DNA from 3 places in the Streptomyces sp. NPDC127084 genome. Region 3 is predicted to be linked to each of the others. Evidence: riboswitches for the same ligand, from Rfam matches in the RefSeq annotation. Region 3 holds a riboswitch; each other region holds the start of a gene.
The links. A riboswitch is a leader RNA that binds a small molecule or an ion and turns the genes downstream of it on or off. The one in region 3 is predicted to bind cobalamin.

Region 1 (7,710 bases), on a different contig from region 3:
ACGAGCAGGGCCAGGAACACCAGCAGCGCGGCGAGTCCGGTGGTGGTACGCCGGACGACGCGCGCCGCGCCCGGATACCGGCCGCGCCAGCCGCGGACGGGGGCCGGTGCGGTACTGGCGGGAGGGGCTTCCGCCGTGCCGGGGAGGTCCGGGACGCCGGCTATGTCGGGCTCGGCTGCGGTCTGTCCCGGCAACCGGACCACTGCCGGCCGCTCTACCTCATCCTGCTGTTCTTGCGGTTCCTGGCGAGAGCGCGTCCAGAGCGGCACCCGAACATCCTTCCGTGCTGGCCCGGTGAGCACGACGGCCCGGACCCGTGAGGCCCGGGGTCGCCGTTATCAGTACGGTTCGGCGATGCCATCGGTTCAAGCCGCTGCCCGTGCCCCATGATGGGGCAGCCCCCACCACTCCGGGAGTCACCCGTGTCTCAGATCACCAGGTCGCGCACCGCACGCCGCCTCTCCGTCCTCACCGGCCTCAGCGGAGCCGCGTTCGCGGCCTCGCTCGCCTTCGCCGTCCCGGCGGCGGCACATGTGGAAGTCGAGGCGGAGGGTGCCGCGGCGCTCGCCGAGAACGTCACGCTGGACTTCAGCGCCGAGTCCGAGTCCGACAGCGCGGGCATCAGCAAGATGGAGGTCATCCTCCCCGCGGGCATCCTCCCCTCCGACGTCACCTACAAGTCGGGACCGGACGGCTGGAAGTTCGCGGCCACACCGCGCGGCTACGCCGTCTCCGGCCCCGCGGTCGGCGTCGGCGAGGACGTCGAGTACTCGGTGACCGTACGGCAGCTGCCCGACGCCGAGTCGCTGGCGTTCAAGACCCTCCAGACGTACGGCGACGGGCGCGTCGACCGCTGGATCGAGCTGGAGGAGTCCGGCGGCGGCGATGGCGACGGCCACAGCCACGGGCACGGCAATCCGGCACCGATGCTCGCCCTGAAGCCTGCCGCGCCGGGGGCGAAGCCGGTGGCGCCCAGCCCGAGCACCGTCGCACCGGAGAAGTCCCCGGCCAAGTCGCCGGAGAACGCGTCCGCCAAGCCCGCGACCGGACAGCAGGGGGCCGAGCGGCAGGACGCCCAAGGCGCCCGGGAAGACGGCTCGTCGCCCGTCCCCGCCCTGGTCATCGGTGCGGTGGTGCTGGCGGCCATCGCCGGGGGCGGCTACTGGTGGAAGCGCCGGAGCACCGCTTCCTGAGGTCAGGCGGTCGGTGCCGCGGCGATCAGCCGCAGATTCCACCGCCCCGCGTGCCCGGTGAGACCGACAGCGGACAGCGGTGGCACATCGAGCCGCCAGAACGCGGGCAGCGGCGCGCCGAGCGCGTGCACGCTCGCCGCCCGTACGACCGCGGGCTCGACCACGGCCAGCACGCGCCGTCCCGAGTCCTGGGGGAGGGCCTGCGGAAGTGCGTCCAGCCAGCCGCCGATCCGCAGGCATAGCTCGCGTACGGACTCACCGCCGTGCGGCGCCGCCGCCGGGTCGGTGGTCCACTGCCCGACCGCTTCGGGACCTGCGCCGGGACCCGTGCCGGCCACCACTTCGGCGAGCGAACGGCCCTGCCAGGCCCCGTAGTCCAGGTCGCGCAGCCGGGGTTCGACCGACGCGTCGAGCCCCAGCGCGTCAGCGGTCTGCCCGCACCGTACGGACGGCGCCCTGAGCAGCACCGGGGCGGCGGGCAGCGCGGACCGTGCCGCTTGTGCCTCGCGTACGGCCCGATCGTCGAGCGGACCGTCGCCGAAGCGCGCCTCGCCGCGTACCGAGGGGCCCGCTGCGGCGCACAGCAGTGTCAGCCTGACCGACATATGGACGGATCCTTCCGTGTGATGAAGATCGCTGGTCACAGGCCCTATTGGCGGCGGGTTCACGGACCGCTACCCTCTCATCCGAAAGGATGACGGCAGACACGGAAGACCGGTGAGAAACCGGCACGGTCGCGCCACTGTGTGCCAGACGGTCAAAATCCCTCAGGGACGGGGCCGTCGGGTGAGTCAGACCCGTGACCGTCATCGCGTGCACCACCGAAAGCGGGACGCGTGTTCCCGAGGAGGTCCGGTATGGCCCAGTCCGCCATCACCCCCGAAATCCCCGTTGCCCAGCCCGTCATGGCGAAGCTCCCGGTCCGCGTCGTCGCGCCCTGGGCCGCCTTCTTCGGCCTGCTGATGCTCGTCCTGCTGTACTTCGTCGGTGCCGAACAGGGTGCGTTCTCCGTGTTCTCCGGCGAGGGCGTGCACGAGTGGGTCCACGACGGCCGTCATCTGCTCGGCTTCCCGTGCCACTGACCCGTACCGCTGAACGACTGATACGTACGGGACAGGACAACCGCACATGAATTCCGCAACTGTAAGGGCTCTGCTGGTCCGCGGCATGCTCGCGGGCGTGCTCGCCGGGCTGCTCTCCTTCGGGCTGGCGTACCTCGTCGGAGAACCGCAGGTCGATGCCGCCATCGCGGTCGAGGAGGCGGGCGCGGCCCACCACGGCCACGGTGGTGGCGCCGGCGAGCCGGAAGAGGAGCTGGTCAGCCGCGCCGTGCAGGCGACGGCCGGTCTGAGCACGGCCGTTCTGGTCTACGGCACGGCACTCGGTGGCATCACCGCGCTGGCGCTGTGCTTCGCGCTCGGCCGTGTGGGAGCCTTCGGTGCCCGCGCCACGGCCGCGCTTGTCGCGGCGGGCGGTTTCGTCGCTGTCGCGTTCGTGCCGTTCCTCAAGTACCCGGCCAACCCGCCCGCCGTCGGCGACCCGGATACGCTCAACCAGCGCACCGCGATGTTCTTCCTGATGATCGTGCTCAGCGTGCTGCTGCTGATCGGTGCGGTGCTGATCGGCAAGAAGCTGGCACCGCGCTGGGGCAACTGGAACGCGACGGTCGCCGCGGGCGCCGCCTTCACCGCGGTGGTGGGGATCGCACTGGCCTTCCTTCCCGCGGGCGACGCGACTCCGGAGCACTTCCCGGCCGATGTCCTGTGGCAGTTCCGTCTGGCGTCGCTCGGCGTCCAGGCGCTGCTGTGGGCCGCGCTCGGGCTGATTCTCGGCGAGTTCGCCCAGCGGGTGCTGGAGCCCAAGGCCGCCACGTCGCAGGCGCCGCGGGAGTCGGCCGCGCCGGTGGCCGCGAACTGACCGAGCCGGCGAGCGAGACGACGACGGACCCCGCCTGGGGGCGCGCCAGGGCGGGGTCCTTCTCGTTGGTCGCGTCAGTCGGTCAGGTCATACCAGGACCCGGGCGGGCCGCCGCGTGAGATGCGTGGTGAGGAAGGCCCAGATCGCGGGCGCCATCCACTGGGCCGGGTCCTCCTCGCCGCACAGGCTCAGGTTCGCGAGCTTTCCCTGGGGGAGCGCGCGGGCCAGTTCCTCGGCACTTCCGGGAACGACCAGGGTGGGTACGGAGACGGTGGCGAGGTCGACGTCGGTGCCGACGTCGGGGGCGTCGATGACGACCGCGGCCCCGAAAAGCTCGGGATGGCCGGCCGCGGCTCGCAGCGCGATGACGGCTCCCAGGCCCGTACCGCCGACGGCGGCGTTGCCCGCCAGTCCGAGGTGGCCGGCGAGCGCGGCGGCGTCGTCGGCGTCCCGCGCCTCGGACAGGATGACGGTGTAGCTGTCGGTGAGCCGCCGGGCCAGCGGGAGCAGACGACCGCTGTCGCTGTGGTCGTGGCCCTCGCACGAGCCTGAGGCGTGCAGCAGGACCACGGCCGGGCCCGTGCCGAGCCGGGTGGCACGCAGCAGACGACCGTCACTGGCGGGATAGCTGAACGTGTCCATGCCTCGCCCTCCGTCGCACGTCATGCGTCTTATGCTCAAGAGTCGAGGAAGTTGCCCGTTGCAACCATCCGGCAGTCGTCCGGAATCGCCCCCGCCGAGTGGCTGGCGTTTCCCCGCCGTCCGGCCGGAACGCACCTGGGGCGCGCTAGCCGCCCATCATTGCCCCGCATGGTACGAAACGGTGCCAATCGGGTAAGTGGTCCGAAGGCGAGTGGAGCACACGTGATCCGGGTACTGGTGGTCGATGACGAAGCCCTGATCCGTACGGGCTTCCAGCACATCCTTGACGCGGCGGACGATATCGAGGTCGTCGCGGCGGTCCCCGGCGGCGACGCGGTCAGGACCGCCCAGGAACTGCGCCCCGACGTGGTGCTTCTCGACATCCGGATGCCGGACGTGGACGGGCTCACCGTACTGGCGGCGCTGCGCGGACTGCCGCGGCCACCGGTGGTCGCCATGCTCACGACCTTCGACATGGACGAGTACGTGGCGACGGCGCTGCGCTCCGGCGCCGCCGGTTTCCTGCTCAAGGACACCGACCCCGAGGCACTCCCGTATCTGGTGCGGACCCTGGCCGAGGGGGGCGCGGTGCTGTCCTCCAAGATCACCCGCGCGGTCGTGGACCGCTACCTCGAAAGCGGCGCCGGCTGCCAGGAGAGCACGGCGCGCGGCCTCGGGCTGCTGACCGAGCGGGAGCGGGATGTGCTCGTCCTGGTCGCCGAGGGGCTGTCCAACGGTGAGATCGCGGCCCGCATGCATCTGAGCACCGGCACGGTCAAGGACCATGTCAGCGCGATCCTCACCAAGCTTCAAGTGGGCAGCCGGGTCCAGGCAGCGCTGCTCGCCGAACGGGCAGGCATGCTCAGGCCATCGACGCGCGCGGAGGAGCGGCCGGCTGCTGCGCGAACGGACGACCGGCCGGGGTGCGGCCGTACCGACGACCGGTCGGTGGGCGCCCGGCCCGCGAGTGAGCACGCCGAAGACCGAACCGGCGCCGGTGGGCAGGCGGACGACCGCACAGGGGAGGCGGCGCCATGATCCCCCGCGGAATCATGCACGGCGCCGTGGTCGACCACACGGTGGCCGAGCACAGCACCCTGCCCCGGCGGCTGCCCACCCCGGCGGTCAACGCCGCCCTCGTCGCGTTCTCCATCTTCGACGCCTGGATCCAGGTCGGCACCCATGACCCCGTGCTGCTGGCCTTCGCGCTGGTCGCTGCCGTGGCGCTGCTGCTGCGCCATCGACTGCCGCTGCTCACGTTCGTCGTCACGCTGCCCGCTGTCATGGTCTCCGACGCCATCTTCGCCGCACTGGTCGCGCTGTACACGCTGGCCTCGCTCACCCGCCACCGCGTGCTGCTGGGCGTCTGCGCGCTGGCCTTCACCGTCTGCGACAGCATCAAGTGGCCGTCCGCCTCCATCGACCTCTCCAGCACCCAGGGCTTCGTCTCACTCGGCTACTCGGCGGCCACCGCCGCCGCGCCCGTCTTCCTCGGCCAGCTCGTCCAGACCCGGCGCGATCTGTCGCTGCGCCTCGCCGAGATCTCCGAGGCACGTGACCATGAACGCCTGCTGACCGCCCAGAGCATGCTGTCCCAGGAGCGCGCACAGCTCGCCCGGGAGATGCACGACGTGGTCTCCCACCAGGTGAGCCTGATCGCCGTAAGGGCCGGGGCGCTCCAGGTGGGCACCCGCGACACCGAGGTACGGGACGCCGCCGCCACCATCCGGCGCCTGAGCGTGCAGACGCTGGACGAGCTGCGGCACATGGTCAGCGTGCTGCGCGCCTCCGGGGGCCGCCCCACCGAGCTCACCCCGCAGCCGTCCGTGGCCGACCTGCGCCGACTGGTCGACAGCAGCGGCATCGACGTGGAGATGTGCACGGAACTGCCCGACGGCCTCCCCGCGCCCGTGCAGCGCGCGATCTACCGCACCGTCCAGGAGGCACTGACCAACGTGCGCAAACACGCGCCGGGCGCGACGGCGACGGTGCGTATCCGTCATGAGGAGGGCGCGGTACGTGTCACGGTCACCAACTCCGCACCGACCCGTCCCGCCCTCCCCCTGCCCAGCGCGCACTACGGCCTCGTCGGCCTGCGCCAGCGCGCCGCGCTGCTCGGCGGCACGGTCACATCGGGTCCCACTGCGGACGGCGGCTACGAACTGCACCTCGAACTCCCGGCCGCTGGCAGCGCGACCTGACCGGCGCCTTACTACCTCAGCCCCTGCTCACGGCCCTGCCCCACTCAGAGCCCTGCATCCGAGCAGGGCCCTGGATCACAGGCCCTCCTGCTCCAGCTCGTGCCTGGCGGCGAGCAACTCCCGGCGCGCCTCCTCACTCACCACAGGGAACCGGGGGTCGAGCTCCATCAGGGTGTGCACCAGCACCGCGGAGGTGCAGATCCGGGCGAACCACTTCCGGTCCGCCGGCACGACGTACCAGGGAGCCGCCCGCGTACTGGTCTCCGAGAGCATCTCGGAGAACGCCCGCTGGTACTCGTCCCAGTGCCGCCGCTCCCGTACGTCAGCCGCCGAGAACTTCCAGTTCTTCTCGGGTACCTCGATCCGCTGGATGAACCGTCGGCGCTGCTCCTCCTTGGAGAGGTTCAGGAAGACCTTCACCACCCGGAACCCGTTGTCGGTGAGATACCGCTCCCAGTCGTTGATCGCGCGGTAGCGCCGCTCCCAGAGCTCGGGGCCGCGGGCCTCCCGCGGCAGCCGCTGCCGGTCGAGATGCTCCGGGTGCACGCGTACGACGAGGACCTCCTCGTAGTGCGACCGGTTGAAGATCGCGATCTCGCCGCGTGACGGCAGTCTGCACGCGTATCGCCAAAGGAAGTCATGGCCGAGCTCTTCGGACGATGGCACCTTGAAGCTGCTCACCCGGACGCCCTGCGGGTTCACCCCGCTCATGACATGCCGGATCGTGCCGTCCTTGCCGCCGGCGTCGAGGGCCTGGAGGCACAGCAGCACACCGTGGGTGCCCTGGGCGGCCAGCCGTGTCTGGTACTCGGCGAGCAGTTCCACACCGGTGCGCAGCAGCTCCTCGCCCTCCCGCTTGCCCAGGTGCGCCTTGTAGCGGGGGTCGAAGTCCTTCGCGAGGTCCACCCGCGATCCCGGCTCCACCCGCAGCGGCCTGATGAACTCGGCGATGTCCACCACTTCATTCTCGGGCACGGCTGGCGATCAGGAGCGGTCCGGTGTGAGCTGAACCTGTGTGCCGACGCCCAGGGAGGCAGACATGGCAGTGGTACGAGTCGGACTCGTCGTCCACGGCGGGCGGGCCGAAGCAGTCGCCGCCGCCCGCGTGGTCCGCGACTGGTGCCACGGCCACGGCATCCGCTGCACGGACATCGACGTCTGGCACGACGGCGAACCGCGCCACAGCCCGCGCGAAGAGCTCGAAGCGGCGGGGAACCCCGACCTCATCGTCACCCTGGGCGGCGACGGCACCTTCCTGCGCGGTGCCCGGCTGGCCGCCGAGAACGACGCCCTCGTACTCGGCGTCGATCTCGGGCGGGTGGGCTTCCTCACCGAGGTCCCCGTCGAAGACGTGTGCATGGCACTGGACGCGGTCCACGAGGAACGCGTCACCGCCGAGCCCCGCATGATGCTCGCGATGCGCGCCTCCTGCTCCCTGGAACTACCCGAGGGCATGGAGTTCCTGCTCCGCTACGGCCGCGGCCCGCTGCTGCCCCCGACCTGCGCCCGCCCGGACTGCGCGGTCGGCGGCGGCTGGGGCATCGCCCTGGAGGCGACCGCGCTCAACGACGTCGTACTGGAGAAACTGGCCAGGGATCACCAGGTGTCGGCCGGGGTCTATGTCGCGGGCCGGCTGCTGGCCTCGTACTCCGCGGACGCGCTCATGGTCGCCACCCCCACCGGCTCGACCGCGTACAGCTTCGCCGCCGGCGGCCCGGTCCTCTCGCCCCGCGCCGAAGCGCTGGTCTTCACTCCGG
Region 2 (7,710 bases), on a different contig from region 3:
GCTGGGTCAGGCCACGTTCGACCAGATCCGCGACCTCCTGCTGAGGGTGCAGGAGCAGGACCGGTCGCGAGAGGAGTCCAAGCGCTTCTCGGTGACTTTCGACTAGGCCGTGTCTGACAAATAGCGCCGTCCGCCCGAGGGGCGGGGCCCGCGGCGTCTGCTGCATGGGGTCTCCCCAGGCCCGCAAGGGGCCGAGGGGGTGGGGCCTCCCCAGGCCCGCAACGGCCGAGGGGACGCAATCGCAAGGCAGTGGGGTCCCCCCGCCGCAGGCAGCGGGAGGTCATCCTCGTACCCGGGCATCCTTGGATGACGCCGCTGACGCCGACAACGCAGCGTGGAGGCACCTCCCGGGGACCCCCCGCGACAGCAGGGGGAGAAGCCAGGGGGAGTGCGTGCCAGACGTCGCGGGACAGGCGGGCTTTGTCAGACACGGCTAGCACCGACCGCACGAGATGACGCGGAGGAAGCCCCGCCGGAGACCCGGCAGGGGCTTCCCCGTTACCGGCGCGGCGGCCCGTTCCGCTCCCACACGTCGCCCGACACGGTCCAGGGCGGAGTCCCGACGGCCGGGACGACTCCCGACTCGATCATCCGGCCAGTGTGCAGTCTCCGCACTTCACTCCGGACGGAACCCGGTAGTAGAGGCAGCAGCTTCGGCGGCGGAAGCTCAGATCCGGGCCGGTGACCGTTCCTGAACCGGCCAGCCGACCGGTGTTCAGCAGTCCGCCGACCAGACCGGTGAGTGTGCCGCGAAGATCCGGTCTCGCCACCAGAACGGCGCGCGCGGCCTCGGCCAGCGCCGACGAGGCGTTTCCGGCCAGCAAGCGGGGTGCCACCTTGACCCGCAGCCCGGCGGCCAGCGCGTCCAGGTGCCGGCCCACCACGACCTCGTACAGCAGGTCCGCAAGGCGCGGGGCGCCCGCTGCGTACCAGCCGGTCGGGGACGCGGGCAGGCGCAGTGCGGGGCCGTCGTCGGCGCGCTCCAGTCGGTGCAGGTCGGGGACGATTCCGTGGGCGGCGGTGCAGGCCAGCACGGGTGACCACAGACGCGCAGCGTGCCCGAGTTGCACGATGGAGGCGCCGATGCGGAGTTCATGGGTGCGGTAGCGGTCGACCGTCTTCGCGATCAGGTCCGCGCAGCCGTCCGCGTAGGCGTCTCCGACGGGGTGCCAGCCTTTGCCGGGGCCTCCCAGCTCGACCGCGAAGAAGGAACCGAAGGCCGCGACGTCCTCCAGGGCCGATGCGACGGATCGGGCCGGGGCCTGTCTCAGGGCGTTCACATCGACCACATCGCCTCCTCCATGTCGGGTGCTGGTGCGCCGATTCCGGGTCACGCGGATCCGGTCACCCCGTTCCCGTATGGGTGGACGGAGTTCAGGGTGACGTGCGGAATCCCGGTACGGGGATGCGGTACGACTTCCGCGTCGACGCGGTAGACCTCGGCCAGGAGCTCGGGGGTGAGCACCTCTGCGGGCGATCCGGTGGCCACGACACGGCCGCCGTCCATCACGCAGATCCGGTCGCAGAACGCCGCGGCCAGGTTGAGGTCGTGGAGGGCGACGACCGCGGTCACACCGAGCCTGCGGACGAGGCGCAGCGTATCGAGCTGATGCCGCAGGTCCAGGTGATTGGTCGGCTCGTCCAGCACCATCGTCCCGGCGCGCTGGGCCAGTGCACGGGCGATGAGCACCCGCTGCTTCTCGCCGCCCGACAGCCGGCTGAAAGGGGCGTGCGCCAGCCCGGCGGCGTCGAGGTTGCCCAGCGCGTCCATGACGATGCCTCGGTCGTCGGTGTCGTCGCCATCGAATGCCCGCTTGTGCGGAGTGCGGCCCATGGCCACCACGTCGTACACCGACAGCTCGAAGTCCCCTGCGGATTCCTGCAGGACGGCGGCCAGCCGGCGGGCGAGGCCCTTGCCGGACATCCGCCGGACGTCCTCGCCGTCCAGGAGGACGCGCCCCGATGTGGGGCGCAGCGCCCGGTAGACCGTACGCAGCAGGGTCGACTTGCCCGCGCCGTTGGGGCCGATGAGCCCCACCACCTCGCGCGGTGCCACCTTCAGTGACACCCGGTCCACGAGCACCCGCCCGCCCACGACCACCGACAGGTCCTCAGCGGCCAGCGTGCCGGGCGCATCCGTGACCGTGACCGTCTGCGTCATGCGGACCTCCGCCGCATCAGCCACAGGAAGAAGGGGCCCCCGACCAGGGCGGTGAGAATGCCCACGGGAATCTCCTCCGGGCTCATGACGGTGCGCGCGGCCAGATCCGCGGCGATGAGGAACGCCGCGCCGAGCAGGGCTGCGGCGGGAAGAGCGCGTCGGGGGGGGGCGCCGCCCACCAGCCGCACCACGTGCGGCATGATCAGGCCGACGAATCCGATCTGGCCGCTGACCGCGACGATCGTGCCGATCATGACTGCGACGAGCGTGAACAGTGCGGCCCGGAAGCGGTGCACGTCCAGGCCGAGCGCCACGGCGGCTTCCTCCCCTGCAAGCAGGAGGTTGAGCGGACGGCAGACGCCGAGGAGGACGGCCGTCCCGAGGAGGACGGCACCGACGGGGATCCACACCACCGTCCAGGTGGTGCCGGCCAGTCCGCCGAGCATCCAGCGCATCGCCGACTGCGTCTTGTGCGGATCGTTGGAGGTGACGATGAGGAAGCTGGCGAGCGCGGACAGCACCTCGGCCGTCGCCACGCCAGCCAGCACCAGCCGCACAGTCGTCATCCGTCCCTCGGAACGGGCCAGGAAGTAGACGGAGACGAGGGCGGCGAGAGCGCCGAGGAACGCGGCCACCGGCAGGGAGAACACACCGAACAGGGTGACGTTGAAGACGAGGACCAGCACCGCGCCGACCGAGGCGCCCGAGGACACCCCGAGCAGCATCGGGTCCGCGAGGGGGTTGCGCACGAGTGCCTGCAGCGCCATTCCGGACACCGCGAGGCCCGCCCCCACGACGCCGGACAACAGCACTCGCGGCAGCCGGACGTCGATGACTATCGTCTCGCGGACCGGTGTCCAGGTCGGCTCGGCGAGCGAGGGATGCACGCGGTGCAGCAGGATGCCCCACACCTGGTCGGCCGGGACGCTGATGGACCCGGCCGCGATCCCGAAGGTGGCTGCGACGGCAAGCAGCGCGGCCAGCAGCACGAGCACGAGCGGGTAGGGCATTCCGGGGCGGCGGAGGGCGGCAGCGCCGGCCTCCGCCGCCCGCGTGCCGGTCGCCCCGGCCGCCGCGTCCGCCTCCTTCACGTCTGTGGTGTCGGTGGCGCCGGTCACTTGAACCGGTCCGGGTGGAGCTGCCTGGCCAGGGACTCCACGCCGGACGGCACCCGGACGCCCAGTACTGTGGACGACAGCGGTAGCACGGCGAACCGCTTGTTCTTGACGGCTGGTACGTCCTTGAGCGCCGGGTTCGCGAGCAGGAACTTCTTCTTGTCCTCGACCGGCTGGTCGCCGTAGTCGTAGATGACGATCACCTCGGGCGCGCGCTCCGCCACCTGCTCGAACGACACGTCACCGAAGGCCTTGTCCAGGTCGGCGAAGAGGTTCACCCCGCCGGCCAGCTCGATCATCTCGTTGCCGATGCCCGCGCCGCCGGCGGTGAAGGCGGTCTTGTCACCGCTGTCGTACACGAAGATCTTCACCCGTGTGGTACCGGCGAGCTTGTCCTCGACGGTGTCCAGCGTGCCGTGGAGCTTCTTCAACTGCCGCTCCGCCCGGTCCGGCACACCGAAGATCTTCGCCACGTTCCGGATCTCCTGGTCCATGGCGGTCATCGTCACCGGCCCCGACGGGCACTCCTCGATGTTCAGATAGGAGTTGATCCCGGCCTTGGAGAGCGCGTCGCGGCTGCGCCCTTCCTTCTCGTCGAAGGTGCTGGCGAAACCGCCGTAGGTGAAGTCCGGTTCGGCGGCCAGCAGTGTCTCGAACGAGGGGTACTCCTTCGCCAGGACCTTGATCCCGTCGTAGGCCCCCTGGTACTCCGGCAGGATCCTGTCATCGAGATAGGAGGTGCCCACCATGGACTTCTCAAGACCCAATGCCAGCATGACCTCGGTCGCATGCTGGTTCATCGAAACCGAGCGCTGCGGCGGACGCTGATAGGTCGTCTTCACACCGCAGTTGGACACGGTAACCGGAAACCCCTTGGCGGCGGGGTCGGCTGACGGGGCGTCCTTCCGCTCTGCCGTGCCACCGCAACCGGCTATCAGTAGGGCTGCGGCCATGGCCGACAGCAGGGATACCGGGCGCCTGCCCATCATGTGGTGGGTCCTCTCACGCAGGAAGCGGTCCTGCGCGTCCGGGCATCAGCCCGGAGCGCTCGGACTCGGGGAATGTGGAAAGTGGTGGCCGCGGCTCAGCCCGCGCCGCGGAGCATCTCGGAGCGGGCGCGCCGAGGCGGGGCGAAGGCGTGGTTCTCGAGGAGGTCCGGTCGATCTGCGACGCCCGGCCCACCCGCTCGTATCCAGGCGGCGACGTACTCGGTCGCTGCGGTGTCGTTGACGAGGCCGAACCAGGCCGCCCGGCCGCCGGCGGCGCGCCCCTCGGACGAGGGCTGTACAACGATCACGTTCGCCTGGTCACACACGTCGAGGCAGTCCGAGACGCGAACCGGCGCCTCTTCGGCGAGACGTGCGATCTGTCTGGCGTGGTCGACACCGGTCACCTTGGTGCTGCCACAGCAGCAGTCCCGGCACACCACGACCCGGCACGGAACCGGACCGGCTGATGATGGTCCTCTGGGCATCCCGACGAGCCCTCCTCTCCGGGGAAATCCGCCCCAGTCATTTCGAGGAGGCGACCGCGTGAGTCTCCTGGCTCTCGGGTCGTCGCTCGTCCCGACCTTCCCACCCGCATCCGGGCAGTGGTCTGTTCGGGATCCGCTCGCCGATCACAGTGGCGGGACCGCGCCGGATTCACACCGGCTTCCTCGTTCCGCCGTCGCCTTCGCCTGACATCATGACAGACGGACACGACAGGCCATAAGCCCGGGTGCCGGACCGGCCGGGGCGAACACGGCGCGCGAACACGGCCGCTCGCACCGCGCGCCTCCGCGGACTCCCGCGCGCCCTGTACCAGCGGCCGGTCCGTCCCTCGATCCGGTGGGTCCCGTACGGGCGACAGCGTGGGGCTCCGACTCCCCGACTCCGTCATCGCCGTCTACCACGGCGCCGAACTGCTCCCGCTCGCACTCGGTGGTCTGCTCACCGCCACCCTGGGCGCGCTCCCGCCCGCAGGGTGGGCCGCCAGGGCCCGGACCGCCACAGCCCTACGCTCCGAATAGGCCCTCAGGCTCAGAGACGGTACGTGCGCACCAACATGTTTCCGGGGCTTCAGGAACCCCTCCCCCGTCGCGCCCCGGTGACCCGTGCTGGTGCGCCTTCCGCATCAACAAACACACCGCCCCGTGGCGCGGGTCAGCCTGCCCGAGCCCGCCCCCTGCGGTCGGATGCCACTCGATGCCGTGAGCCTCGCCAAGTCGTTCGACGGCCAGGCGGTGCCCAGCGGTGTGGACCCTCGCCGTGGACAGGGGGAGCCGGTTGGTGATTGCCTGCCTCAACGGCGCTGGGAAGACCACCCTGTTGCGTCTGCTCGCCGACCGGGGGACGCCCGACAGCGGCCGGGTGGTGCGCGGGCACGGGCTGCGGCTCGGCTACTTCGCCCACGAGCACGAGACCCTGAACGAGGACCGTGGAACGAGGACTACCTGGGCCTGGTCGCCCTCGCCAGATACACGGTCGCCCGGCGTCCCCGGCGTCCCCGGCGTTGCCGCGCAGGGGGCGCCGGGCGACGCGGGCCGCTCAGGACCCCGTTGGCCGACGCACTCGACACGGGCAGCGACATCACCGCGGCCCTGCTGGCCGGCCAAGTGGCCGCCACTGAGCCCATCCTGGCGTCGACGAGCTGGCAGCGCGCGTCGCCGGCGGTCCGCGGACGAGGTCTACCCCGAAGCGGTGGCCGACGCCGACCACGCGTTCGCGATGCTGCGTCGCGGCCTGGCAGCGGACGGTACGTGATTGAGGCCCGGTGGGACCGTCAGCCGTCGATCGGCAGCAGATGGAAGTCGTCGAAGTGGAACCCCGGCGAAACGACACAGCTCACCAGCACCTCTTCGTCGCCCGCCGGACTGGCGGACTGCCAGCACCCGGCAGGGACGAGACCTTGCGGGCGCTGGCCGTTCGCGACATCGGGGCCGAGGACCATTGTCGAGGGGCTCTCGCTCGGCTCCTCACCCGTGCCCCCCAGACGCAGGTGCAGTGGGCCGCCGCGGTGCCACAGCCACAACTCCGGCGAGCGCACCGTGTGCCAACGGGACTCCTCACCGGGAAGCAGGAGGAAATAGATGGCCGTGCAGACGGACCGGCTGCCCGGGTAGTCGTCCGGACGCACGGTGATGTCGCTTCGCCAGGTCTCTTTGTACCAGCCACCCTCCGGGTGCTCGCTCATACCGAGCAACCGGGCGGTCTCGGGCTGATGCGGACTCATGACATCACCAGCTCATAGGTAGTTTCAGCGGGCTTCGCATAAAGGCACCCCACTCGATGTCATCGGGATCGATGTCCAGCCGAAGTGTAGGGAGTCTGCGTGCCAGGCACGAGAAGGTGGCCTCGATCTCGAGATGCGAGAGGTGGGCTCCGCTGCAGAAGTGCGGGCCTCGCCCGAAAGCCAGGTGGCGCTCGGTCGAGGAATCCGCATAGCGTGACGGTCGACAACTACGGGGCGCGGAGAACACACGCGGATCGTGGTTGGCCGCTTCGATCGAGGCGAGTACCGCTTCCCCCTTCCGGATCGTCCCGGACGGCAGGTCGACGTCCTCTGTCGCGACCCGCATGCTCGACAGCGCCGGCGAATGACAGCGGAGCAGCTCGTCGACAGCGGAGGACAAGTCGCCGGTACCGCCGAAGAAGCGGTAGAGGTCCGGATCCGACAGCACGGTGATGGCCGCTCGCGTGAGGATGTTCGTTGGGGTATGGCCTGCGATGATCATCATGAGGACCAGGTCGCACACCTCGGAATCGGACAGTTCGGCGCGCTCGTCCCGGAGGTTGATCAGTTCACTGATCAGTCCGTCGCCCGGTGCCTTCTCCACCGTCCGCACGATCTCGTTGACGCGCTCCGCATATGTGGCGGACTTCTCCTTGGCCAGCTCGATAGCGGCCGCACCGGTAGCGACCGAGCACAGGGCACCGAACCCGTCGCGCAGCTCCGCACAGCTCCCCAGAGGGATCCCGAGCAGCTCAGCCATGACGGCGCTTGAAAGCACGTTGGCGAACTGGTCGACGAAGTCGAAAGGCGGCCCTTGGGACACGAAGTCAGTGATGAGATCGTCGGCGATCTGGTAGATCCTTGGCCGCTGGCGCTCCACCTGCCCCCGGGAGAAAGCCTTGGTGGTGAAGCTGCGCAACCGCTGATGGCGTTGACCGTCCATGTTGATGAGCAGGCCGGAATTGGACGCCATGAAGTCGAACCCAGGGAGAAATCGCGGTCCTGTACTGTCGTCCAGTTCTCTCGCGAAGCGACTGTCCGACAGGACTTGCATGACGTCCGAATAGCGTACCGCGAGGCGGGCGACATCCCCGCTCGGCATCCGGACCAACCCGAGTGGGTCGTCCTGCAGACGTTGGTCGAGTTCAGTCGGTGGACCACCTCGCGGTCCTGCGGGGAAGGGGCAGACGGCAAGGTTGTCGGTCGTCATCACGTCTCCAG
Region 3 (7,710 bases):
ACCGTGAGGCCGAATCGGTCGAGCAACTGGGGTCGCAGTTCGCCCTCCTCGGGGTTCATCGTCCCGACGAGCAGGAAACGCGCGGCATGCCGTACGGAGACGCCCTCGCGTTCCACGTACGAGGCACCCATCGCCGCCGCGTCAAGCAGCAGGTCCACCAGGTGGTCGTGCAGCAGGTTGACCTCGTCGACGTAGAGCACGCCGCGGTGGGCGTCGGCGAGCAGCCCCGGCTCGAACGCCTTGACGCCGTCCGCGAGCGCCCGCTCGATGTCGAGAGCGCCCACCAGCCGGTCCTCCGACGCGCCGACCGGCAGTTCCACCATGCGGGTCGGGCGCTCGGTGCCGGGCGCGTCCTCATGCGGACCGTCCGGGCAGCCGGGGTCCGGTGCGCCGGGCGCGCAGGAGAAACGGCAGTCCGCGACCACCTCGACATCCGGCATCAGCGCCGCGAGGGCGCGTACGGCGGTGGACTTGGCGGTGCCCTTCTCACCGCGTACGAGAACCCCGCCGACCGCGGGCGAGACCGCGTTCAGCAGCAGTCCCAGGCGCAGATCGTCCATGCCGACGATCGCGGTGAAGGGATAGTGCACAGCACCACTCATACGTTCCGGTCCTCCCGTGCTTCCCGCTCGCGCCGAGTGGGCACGTGGCTGCGTTCGTCGGTTTTCGCCCGCACCGGGCTTGGAGTCTCCCGCCTCATGGCGCGCCCGGGGGGATGAAGGGCAGGCCCGCGGGCGCGCCGCGCTCGATCAGTTCGAGCAGGGCGGCGGTGTCGGCGTGTTCCTCGATCAGATCGCCGAGACGGTCGAGCTGCTCCTCGCGCAGCAGCCCGAACCGGGTGTCCGGCGCCGGTATGAAGCGGCGTCCCGCCGCCGCGGCGACCTCCCGGAGGAACGCCCGCCGGAAGCCGTCGCTCTCCAGCGAGCCATGCCAGTGGGTGCCCCAGACGGCACCGACCCGGCAGCCGTCCAGGAAGGGCTCACCACCGAGCACTTCGGCGACGCCATGGTGGATCTCATAGCCCTCGACCCGCTCGCCGAGTGCCTCGCCCACCGGCCGGGCCAGGGTCTTCTCGCGGTCGAACCGCACCCGCACGGGCAGCAGTCCGAGCCCGTCGACCTCGCCCGCGCGTGACTCCACCTCGTCCTCGATGTGCTCGCCGAGTGCCTGGAAGCCACCGCAGATCCCCAACACCGGCCTGCCTTCCGCGGCCCGCCGTGCGATCGCGTCAGCGAGACCGCGTTCGCGCAGCCAGGCGAGGGCCTTCACCGTGCCGCGGGTGCCGGGCACCACCACCAGATCCGCGTCGGCGAGTTCCTCGGCGCGGTCCACGAACCGCACGATCACACCGGGCTCGGCCGCCAGCGCGTCCACATCGGTGAAGTTGGACATCAGCGGTACGGCGCACACCGCGACCCGCAGTACGTCCTCGCCCAGCGGTGCGGAGGTCACCGACTCGCGTACGGCGCCCCGCAGCGACACCCGCAGCCCGTCCTCCTCGTCGATGCCGAGGCCATGGGCGTACGGCAGCACACCGAACGTCCGCCGTCCGGTCAGTCCGTGCAGCATCTCCAGGCCCGGCTCCAGCAGGGTCACATCGCCGCGGAACTTGTTGACCAGATAGCCCGCGACCAGCTCCTGGTCCTCGGGCGCGAGCAGCGCGGTCGTCCCGAAGAACTGTGCGAACACCCCGCCCCGGTCGATGTCCCCGACCACCACGACCGGGAGGCGGGCGGCTCGGGCGATGCCCATGTTCACGATGTCGGTGCGCCGCAGATTGATCTCGGCGGGGCTGCCCGCGCCCTCGCAGATCACCGCGTCATAGGTACCGCGCAGCTTCTCCAGGCACTCCACGACGGGCTCGAACAGCATCTGCTGTCTGCCGCCGTGGTAGCCCCGCGCGCTGAGCTCGCCCACCGGCTTGCCCATCAGCACGACCTGGCTGGAGCGGTCGCTGCCCGGCTTGAGCAGCACCGGGTTCATCAGCGCCGACGGTTCCACGCGCGCCGCCTGGGCCTGCATGGCCTGGGCCCGGCCGATCTCGGCGCCCTCGCGGGTGACGAAGGAGTTGAGGGACATGTTCTGCCCCTTGAAAGGGGCGACCTTCACACCCCGGCGTACCAGCCACCGGCAGATACCCGCCGTGACGACGCTCTTGCCCGCGTCCGACGTGGTTCCCGCGATCAGCAGTCCTCCGCCGCTCACTTCCGCCTCCCCCTCATGGCCGCAGCCGCTCCCCACCCAAGTCGTGCGCCCGCGCACACCGCGAGCGCCAGCACCCCCACGCGGCGCGACAGCCGCACCGCGCGCTCGATATCCGCCACCCCGACGGTCCTGCCCGGGCCGTTGAGCACGGGCCGGTGCTCAACGCGCCCGCCGTAGGAGAGCGTCCCCCCGAGACGTACCCCGAGCGCGCCCGCGAACGACGCTTCCACCGGACCAGCGTTGGGGCTGGGATGCTTCGCGGCATCCGCCCGCCAGGCCCGTACGGCACCGCGCGGGTCCCCGCCCGCGAGCACCGCGAGGCCCGCGGTCAGCCGGGCGCCCGGCCAACCCGCCACATCGTCGAGCCGGGCCGACGCCCAGCCGTAGCGCCGGTAGCGGGGCGACTTGCGGCCCACCATGGCGTCCAGGGTGTTCACGGCACGGAAGCCCACGAGACCGGGCACCCCCGCCACCGCGCCCCACACCAGCGCGCCCACCACGGCGTCCGAGGTGTTCTCGGCGACGGACTCCACCACAGCGCGGGCGATTCCGGGACCGTCCAGGGTTTGCGGATCACGGCCGCACAGATGGGGCAGCCTTTCACGGGCGGTCTCGATGTCACCCGCCTCGAGGGCCCCGCCGATCGCCCTGGCCTCCCGGCCGAGTGTCGTACCGCCGACGACGGCCCAGGTGGCGGCGGCGGTCAGCGCCAGGGAAGCGGTACGGGAACGGCGTACGGAAGCGGCGGCCAGCGCGCCCGCGGCGATCGCGCCCCCGGCGCACACCGCGGTGTGCAGGGCGCCCCAGCCGCGGTGGTCGCGCCAGAGCAGGCGCTCGACGGCACTCGCGGCCCGGCCGAAGGCGGCGACCGGATGACCCCGGCGGGGATCGCCGAGAAGCAGGTCGCCGGCGAGTCCGGCCGTGGCACCGTACGCGAACGTGATGGCAGGGACAGCGACAGCAGGGACAAGTCCCCCCGGCGCCCGCTGCTCGGCAGGCATGTGCGTCCTCACTCAGGGTCCGCGCCCTGGCTCGACGTGATCCGGCGGGAGAGAGTTCCTGGCTTCGGCACGCGCCCCGGTGAAGGGGTGGCGCCCGTGACAGTGGCGGGACCGCGCCGGATTCGCACCGGCTTCCTCTTCTGCCGCCGTAAGTGGCCCCGGAAGTCCACCATGGGCCGCGAACACCCGTCAACTCACCTCTGACCTGCGGCGGGACAGTGTGCGCAGGCCCACATCAAGGGTTGCGAAGTCCGGGGGCCGGTTCAGCCGAGGCGCACACAGGCCGGGAGCCGGACACCCCTTCTGGGATGTCCGGCTCCCGGCTCTTTGTTCCGTGCTGCTGACCGCTGCTACCGGTCGTCCGTTCCGATCGTCAGGCGACGATCAGATAGATCCCGTACGCCACGGCCGCGGCGCACAGCGCGAAGCAGGCGTACGCGCCCGTGCGGGCCAGGCCGGCGGAGCCTCCCTGCGCGGCGGCTGCCTCCTGCTTGGAGAGGCCCGCGATGCCCAGGGTGAACAGTCCCACCAGGGCGACGGTCACAACGAGGCTCACGCCGAAGACGGAGCCCAGAGCTGCCCAGTCGATCTTCATGCTGATTCGTTTTTCCTTACTTCCCTTACACCGAAGCGGTGGGGGCGGGGGTGGACTCGCCGGCGGGAGCGGGGATGGTGGCCATCAGCTCCTCGGCCGTGGCGAGGGTGGGCGGCGGGGTCACGGCCGCGATGGCGGTGGTCACCACACCCGGAGCCTCGGCGATCCCGGAGGTCTCCTCCGCCGTGACGTTCGTGTGGTCGACCGGCTTGCGGCGCGACACCGCCCAGATGGCGCCCGAGCCCGCGACCAGCAGGACGGCGACGGTGACCGTGCCCCAGGTGCCCTGACTGGTGAGGAACTCAGCCGCGGCGGCGACCAGACCGGCCGCCGGAAGGGTGAGACCCCAGGCGACGAACATCCGGGTGGCGGTGGACCAGCGGACCACACCGCCCTTGCGGCCGAGGCCCGCGCCCATCACGGCACCGGAGCAGGACTGGGTGGTGGAGAGCGAGAAGCCCAGGTTCGAGGAAGCCAGGATGACCGTCGCGGCGCTGGTTTGGGCGGCGAAGCCCTGCTGCGGCTGGAGGTCGGTCAGGCCCTTGCCCATGGTGCGGATGATCCGCCAGCCGCCGAGGTAGGTGCCCAGCGCGATGGCCACACCGGCGGAGACGATGACCCACATCGGGGGGTTGGAGCCCGGGACGAGGACACCACCGGTGACCAGGGCCAGGGTGATGACACCCATGGTCTTCTGCGCGTCGTTGGTGCCGTGCGCCAGGGAGACCAGCCCGGCCGAGGCGATCTGGCCCGCCCGGTAGCCCTTGGTCGTCGCCTTGTCGTCCGCTCCGTTGCCGATCTTGTACGTCAGCCTTGAGGCGAGGAACGCGGCGAGACCGGCGACCACCGGCGCGGCGACGGCCGGGATCAGCACCTTGGTGACGATCGTCCCGTAGTTGACGGCCGAGAAGCCCGCGGACATCACGGCGGCGCCGATGAGGCCGCCGAACAGGGCGTGCGACGAGCTGGAGGGCAGGCCGAGCAGCCAGGTGAGGAGGTTCCACAGGATCGCGCCGACGAGCGCCGCGAATATGACTTCCGTGCGGATGCCCGATTCGTTGATGAGCCCGCCGGAGATCGTCTTGGCGACCTCGACGGACAGGAAGGCGCCGACGAGGTTCAGCACGGCGGACATGGCCACCGCCGTCTTCGGCTTGAGCGCCCCGGTCGAGATGGTCGTCGCCATCGCGTTGGCGGTGTCGTGGAAACCGTTCGTGAAATCGAACACGAGAGCGGTGATGATCACGATCCCGAGGAGAAGCGTGATGTGTTCCATTTACCCAGGCTTCTATTGGACGTCAGTGGCCGGTCGAACGTAAGCAACCTGAGTGAACGGAAGATGAACTCAGCACGGCTCAGGAGTGACTCTAGGAGAGTACGGCCGCTCGGCCTGGAACGGGAGCCCGTGCACGGCGCGGAATCACCCGGTCCCTGACATGATCAGCACATGAGCGTTCGGCGAGGGGGCGAGCAGCCCGAGCTGGGGGAAGTGCGGCGGGACCCGTCGGTCGTACGGGCATGGGCGGATCTCGTCGCCACCGCCCGCAGGACCGTGGCGGACGGGCTCGTGGTCGGCACTTCGGGCAATGTCTCGGTCCGTGTGCCCACCGAGGCAGGTGATGTGGTGCTCGTCACACCGACCGGGGTGCCCTACGACCGGCTCGGTCCGCCGGACGTCGTCGGTGTGGATCTGGACGGACGCCGTGTGCTGGGCGAGCTGATCCCCACCAGCGAGCTGCCGATGCACCTGGCGGTCTACCGCGCCACCGACGCCGCCGCCATCGTGCACACCCACGCCGTGCACGCCACCGCCGTATCGACGCTGGTCACCGAGCTGCCGCTGATCCACTACATGGCGGCGGCCCTCGGCGGACCCGTCCGCGTCGCCCCGTACGCGCTCTACGGCACCGAGCAGCTCGCCACCCATATGCTCGACGCACTCGCGGACCGTACGGGCTGCCTGCTCCAGAATCACGGCACCGTCACCTACGGGGCCACGCTCGACCAGGCCTACGACCGAACCGCCCAGCTGGAGTGGATGTGCCGCGTATGGCTCACCGCCAGCTCCGTCCCCGGCAGCGGGCCGAGCCTGCTCTCACGGACCCAGGTCGATGAGGTGCGCGACAAGCTCCGTACCTACGGTCAGCCGGGCTGACCGGCTGACCGGCTGATCCGCTGGTCGGTGCACGGCACGTCACTCAGGGTGGCGCGCCCACTGGCAGCCCGGGGCTGACGTCACCACACTGGAACGGTGCGCCCGGCTACAGCGACGGCAACGGCCGTCACCACCCTGGTAGGTATCGGAGCCGCCGCGTTCGCCGCGGGCCGGTACGCGAGCGACGCGGCACTCAAGGCCGCGCCCGAACGCCCCGTACCCGGCGAGCCCCGGCTCACCGTGCACGCCACGGGGCCGGGCCGGATCACGCTCACCCGCAGCCTCGCCTCACTCCGCCCCGGTATGTACGGGCTCGCCGGCACAGGGGTCCACGCGGTTGTGGGCCCGGTACTCGAAGACGTCCCCCATGCCGCGGACACCGTCGTCCGCCGGCTGGAGAGCGTGGGCCACGGCAGCCTCGACATCGGGACCAAGGTCCGCTTCACCCCGCGGCTGCACAGCGGGACGCCGTCCGAAGCGCTCGGCATCGACCACGAGGATGTGGAGGTCCACGGAGAACTGGGACCCCTGCCCGCCTGGTTCGTCCCCGGGCCCCGCAGCACATGGATCATCGCCGTGCACGGTCTCGGCGCCACCCGCGAGCACGTACTGAACCTGATGCCGTTCCTCACCGAGCGGCGGGTACCGGTACTGGCCATCTCCTACCGGGGTGACCGCGGCGCGCCCCGGTCACCCGACGGCCTCGGCCATCTCGGCGACTCCGAGTGGCGCGACCTCGACGCGGCCATCCGGTACGCCGTCCGCGCCGGTGCCGAACGCGTGATCGTCCACGGCTGGTCCGTCGGAGCCGCGATGGCCCTGCACGCCGCAGCCAACTCGGCCCTACGGGACCGGATCGCGGGGCTCGTCCTGGACTCCCCGGTGCTCGACTGGGAGGACACACTGCGCGCCCTGGCGGCCGCCCGCCACACCCCCTCCGTGCTCCTCCCACTGGCGGTGCGTGCCGCTCAGGGGCGCACCGGGCTGCACGGCGACCGGCTGCGGGAAGCCGCGGACCCGGGCAGTCTCGGCGTACCCACGCTGATCTTCCACGGCCCCGACGACCGAATCGCGCCCTGGGCCCCAGCCCGGGATCTCGCGGCCCGCCGACCGGACCTGGTCAGCCTCCACACCGTCACCGAAGCCCCGCACGCGGCGATGTGGAACGCCGACCCCGCACGCTACGAAGAGGCCCTCCGCCGCTTCCTCACCCCCTTGATCTGAGCGTCCTCCCTCGGACCAGCCGCCCCGGGCGGCACCGGTGCCTGCTGCCGGTCCGCCCGTGAGCGACCCCGAGCGGTCGGCGAGAGGCCCTGTCCCGGGCTCGCATCCACCCCGTGACCGGATCCTGACAAGGGGATCCCGCTTTCCGATTGGGCTTTCGGGCCGACAGCGGGAAGACTGCTCCCCGTGACGTCCCGTAACGTGCGCGACTCCAGGCTCCGTCTTGTCCGTCCCCGTCCCACCGCCACAGCCCGACGCGTCGTGGCGAACCGGCGTACGCGCCCCGCTCCGCGCCCGCCAGAGGGCACTCCGCCGGCCGCCGAACTGGCCCGTCAGGCGCGCGAGGCCCTCGCCGACGCCGTCCGTATCGCCCGCTGGGCCGCCGCGGGCCCCGACGCGGCCGTGCGCACCGCCGTACGGGAACAGGCCGCGGCGGCGCTGGGGCTGTCACCGGACCAGGCGAGCGCGAGCTGGGACCGCGCACGTCTCGCCGGGCTTGTCGAACTCCACGGCAGCACCGCCCGCCCCGG

Region 1: it holds a riboswitch for cobalamin, as region 3 does, so the genes downstream of both, ACFWI9_RS21980 (CbtB-domain containing protein) here and ACFWI9_RS15990 (cobalamin biosynthesis protein) in region 3, are expected to answer to the same signal.
Region 2: it holds a riboswitch for cobalamin, as region 3 does, so the genes downstream of both, ACFWI9_RS29235 ((2Fe-2S) ferredoxin domain-containing protein) here and ACFWI9_RS15990 (cobalamin biosynthesis protein) in region 3, are expected to answer to the same signal.

The regions. Positions count from the first base shown of each region.
Region 1 covers NZ_JBHXFA010000097.1:19,866-27,575, reverse strand. The annotation lists gene ACFWI9_RS21995 (sulfatase) at 1-194, opposite strand, end outside; gene ACFWI9_RS21990 (DUF1775 domain-containing protein) at 432-1,193, shown strand; gene ACFWI9_RS21985 (histidine phosphatase family protein) at 1,196-1,798, opposite strand; cobalamin riboswitch at 1,843-2,011, shown strand; gene ACFWI9_RS21980 (CbtB-domain containing protein) at 2,051-2,275, shown strand; gene ACFWI9_RS21975 (CbtA family protein) at 2,322-3,110, shown strand; gene ACFWI9_RS21970 (alpha/beta fold hydrolase) at 3,198-3,752, opposite strand; partial or broken gene ACFWI9_RS21965 (response regulator) at 3,975-4,622, shown strand; gene ACFWI9_RS21960 (sensor histidine kinase) at 4,805-5,953, shown strand; gene ACFWI9_RS21955 (polyphosphate kinase 2 family protein) at 6,029-6,928, opposite strand; gene ACFWI9_RS21950 (NAD(+)/NADH kinase) at 6,993-7,710, shown strand, end outside.
Region 2 covers NZ_JBHXFA010000179.1:961-8,670, forward strand. The annotation lists gene ACFWI9_RS29210 (barstar family protein) at 1-106, shown strand, start outside; gene ACFWI9_RS29215 ((2Fe-2S)-binding protein) at 588-1,289, opposite strand; gene ACFWI9_RS29220 (ABC transporter ATP-binding protein) at 1,331-2,161, opposite strand; gene ACFWI9_RS29225 (FecCD family ABC transporter permease) at 2,158-3,171, opposite strand; gene ACFWI9_RS29230 (ABC transporter substrate-binding protein) at 3,276-4,265, opposite strand; gene ACFWI9_RS29235 ((2Fe-2S) ferredoxin domain-containing protein) at 4,361-4,750, opposite strand; cobalamin riboswitch at 4,788-4,990, opposite strand; gene ACFWI9_RS29240 (hypothetical protein) at 5,129-5,287, shown strand; partial or broken gene ACFWI9_RS29245 (ATP-binding cassette domain-containing protein) at 5,411-5,717, shown strand; gene ACFWI9_RS29250 (cupin domain-containing protein) at 6,040-6,489, opposite strand; gene ACFWI9_RS29255 (cytochrome P450) at 6,494-7,699, opposite strand.
Region 3 covers NZ_JBHXFA010000058.1:26,750-34,459, forward strand. The annotation lists partial or broken gene ACFWI9_RS15980 (ATP-binding protein) at 1-602, opposite strand, end outside; gene ACFWI9_RS15985 (cobyric acid synthase) at 697-2,205, opposite strand; gene ACFWI9_RS15990 (cobalamin biosynthesis protein) at 2,202-3,206, opposite strand; cobalamin riboswitch at 3,235-3,384, opposite strand; gene ACFWI9_RS15995 (hypothetical protein) at 3,580-3,801, opposite strand; gene ACFWI9_RS16000 (anion permease) at 3,827-5,077, opposite strand; gene ACFWI9_RS16005 (class II aldolase/adducin family protein) at 5,249-5,956, shown strand; gene ACFWI9_RS16010 (alpha/beta hydrolase) at 6,053-7,180, shown strand; gene ACFWI9_RS16015 (hypothetical protein) at 7,367-7,710, shown strand, end outside.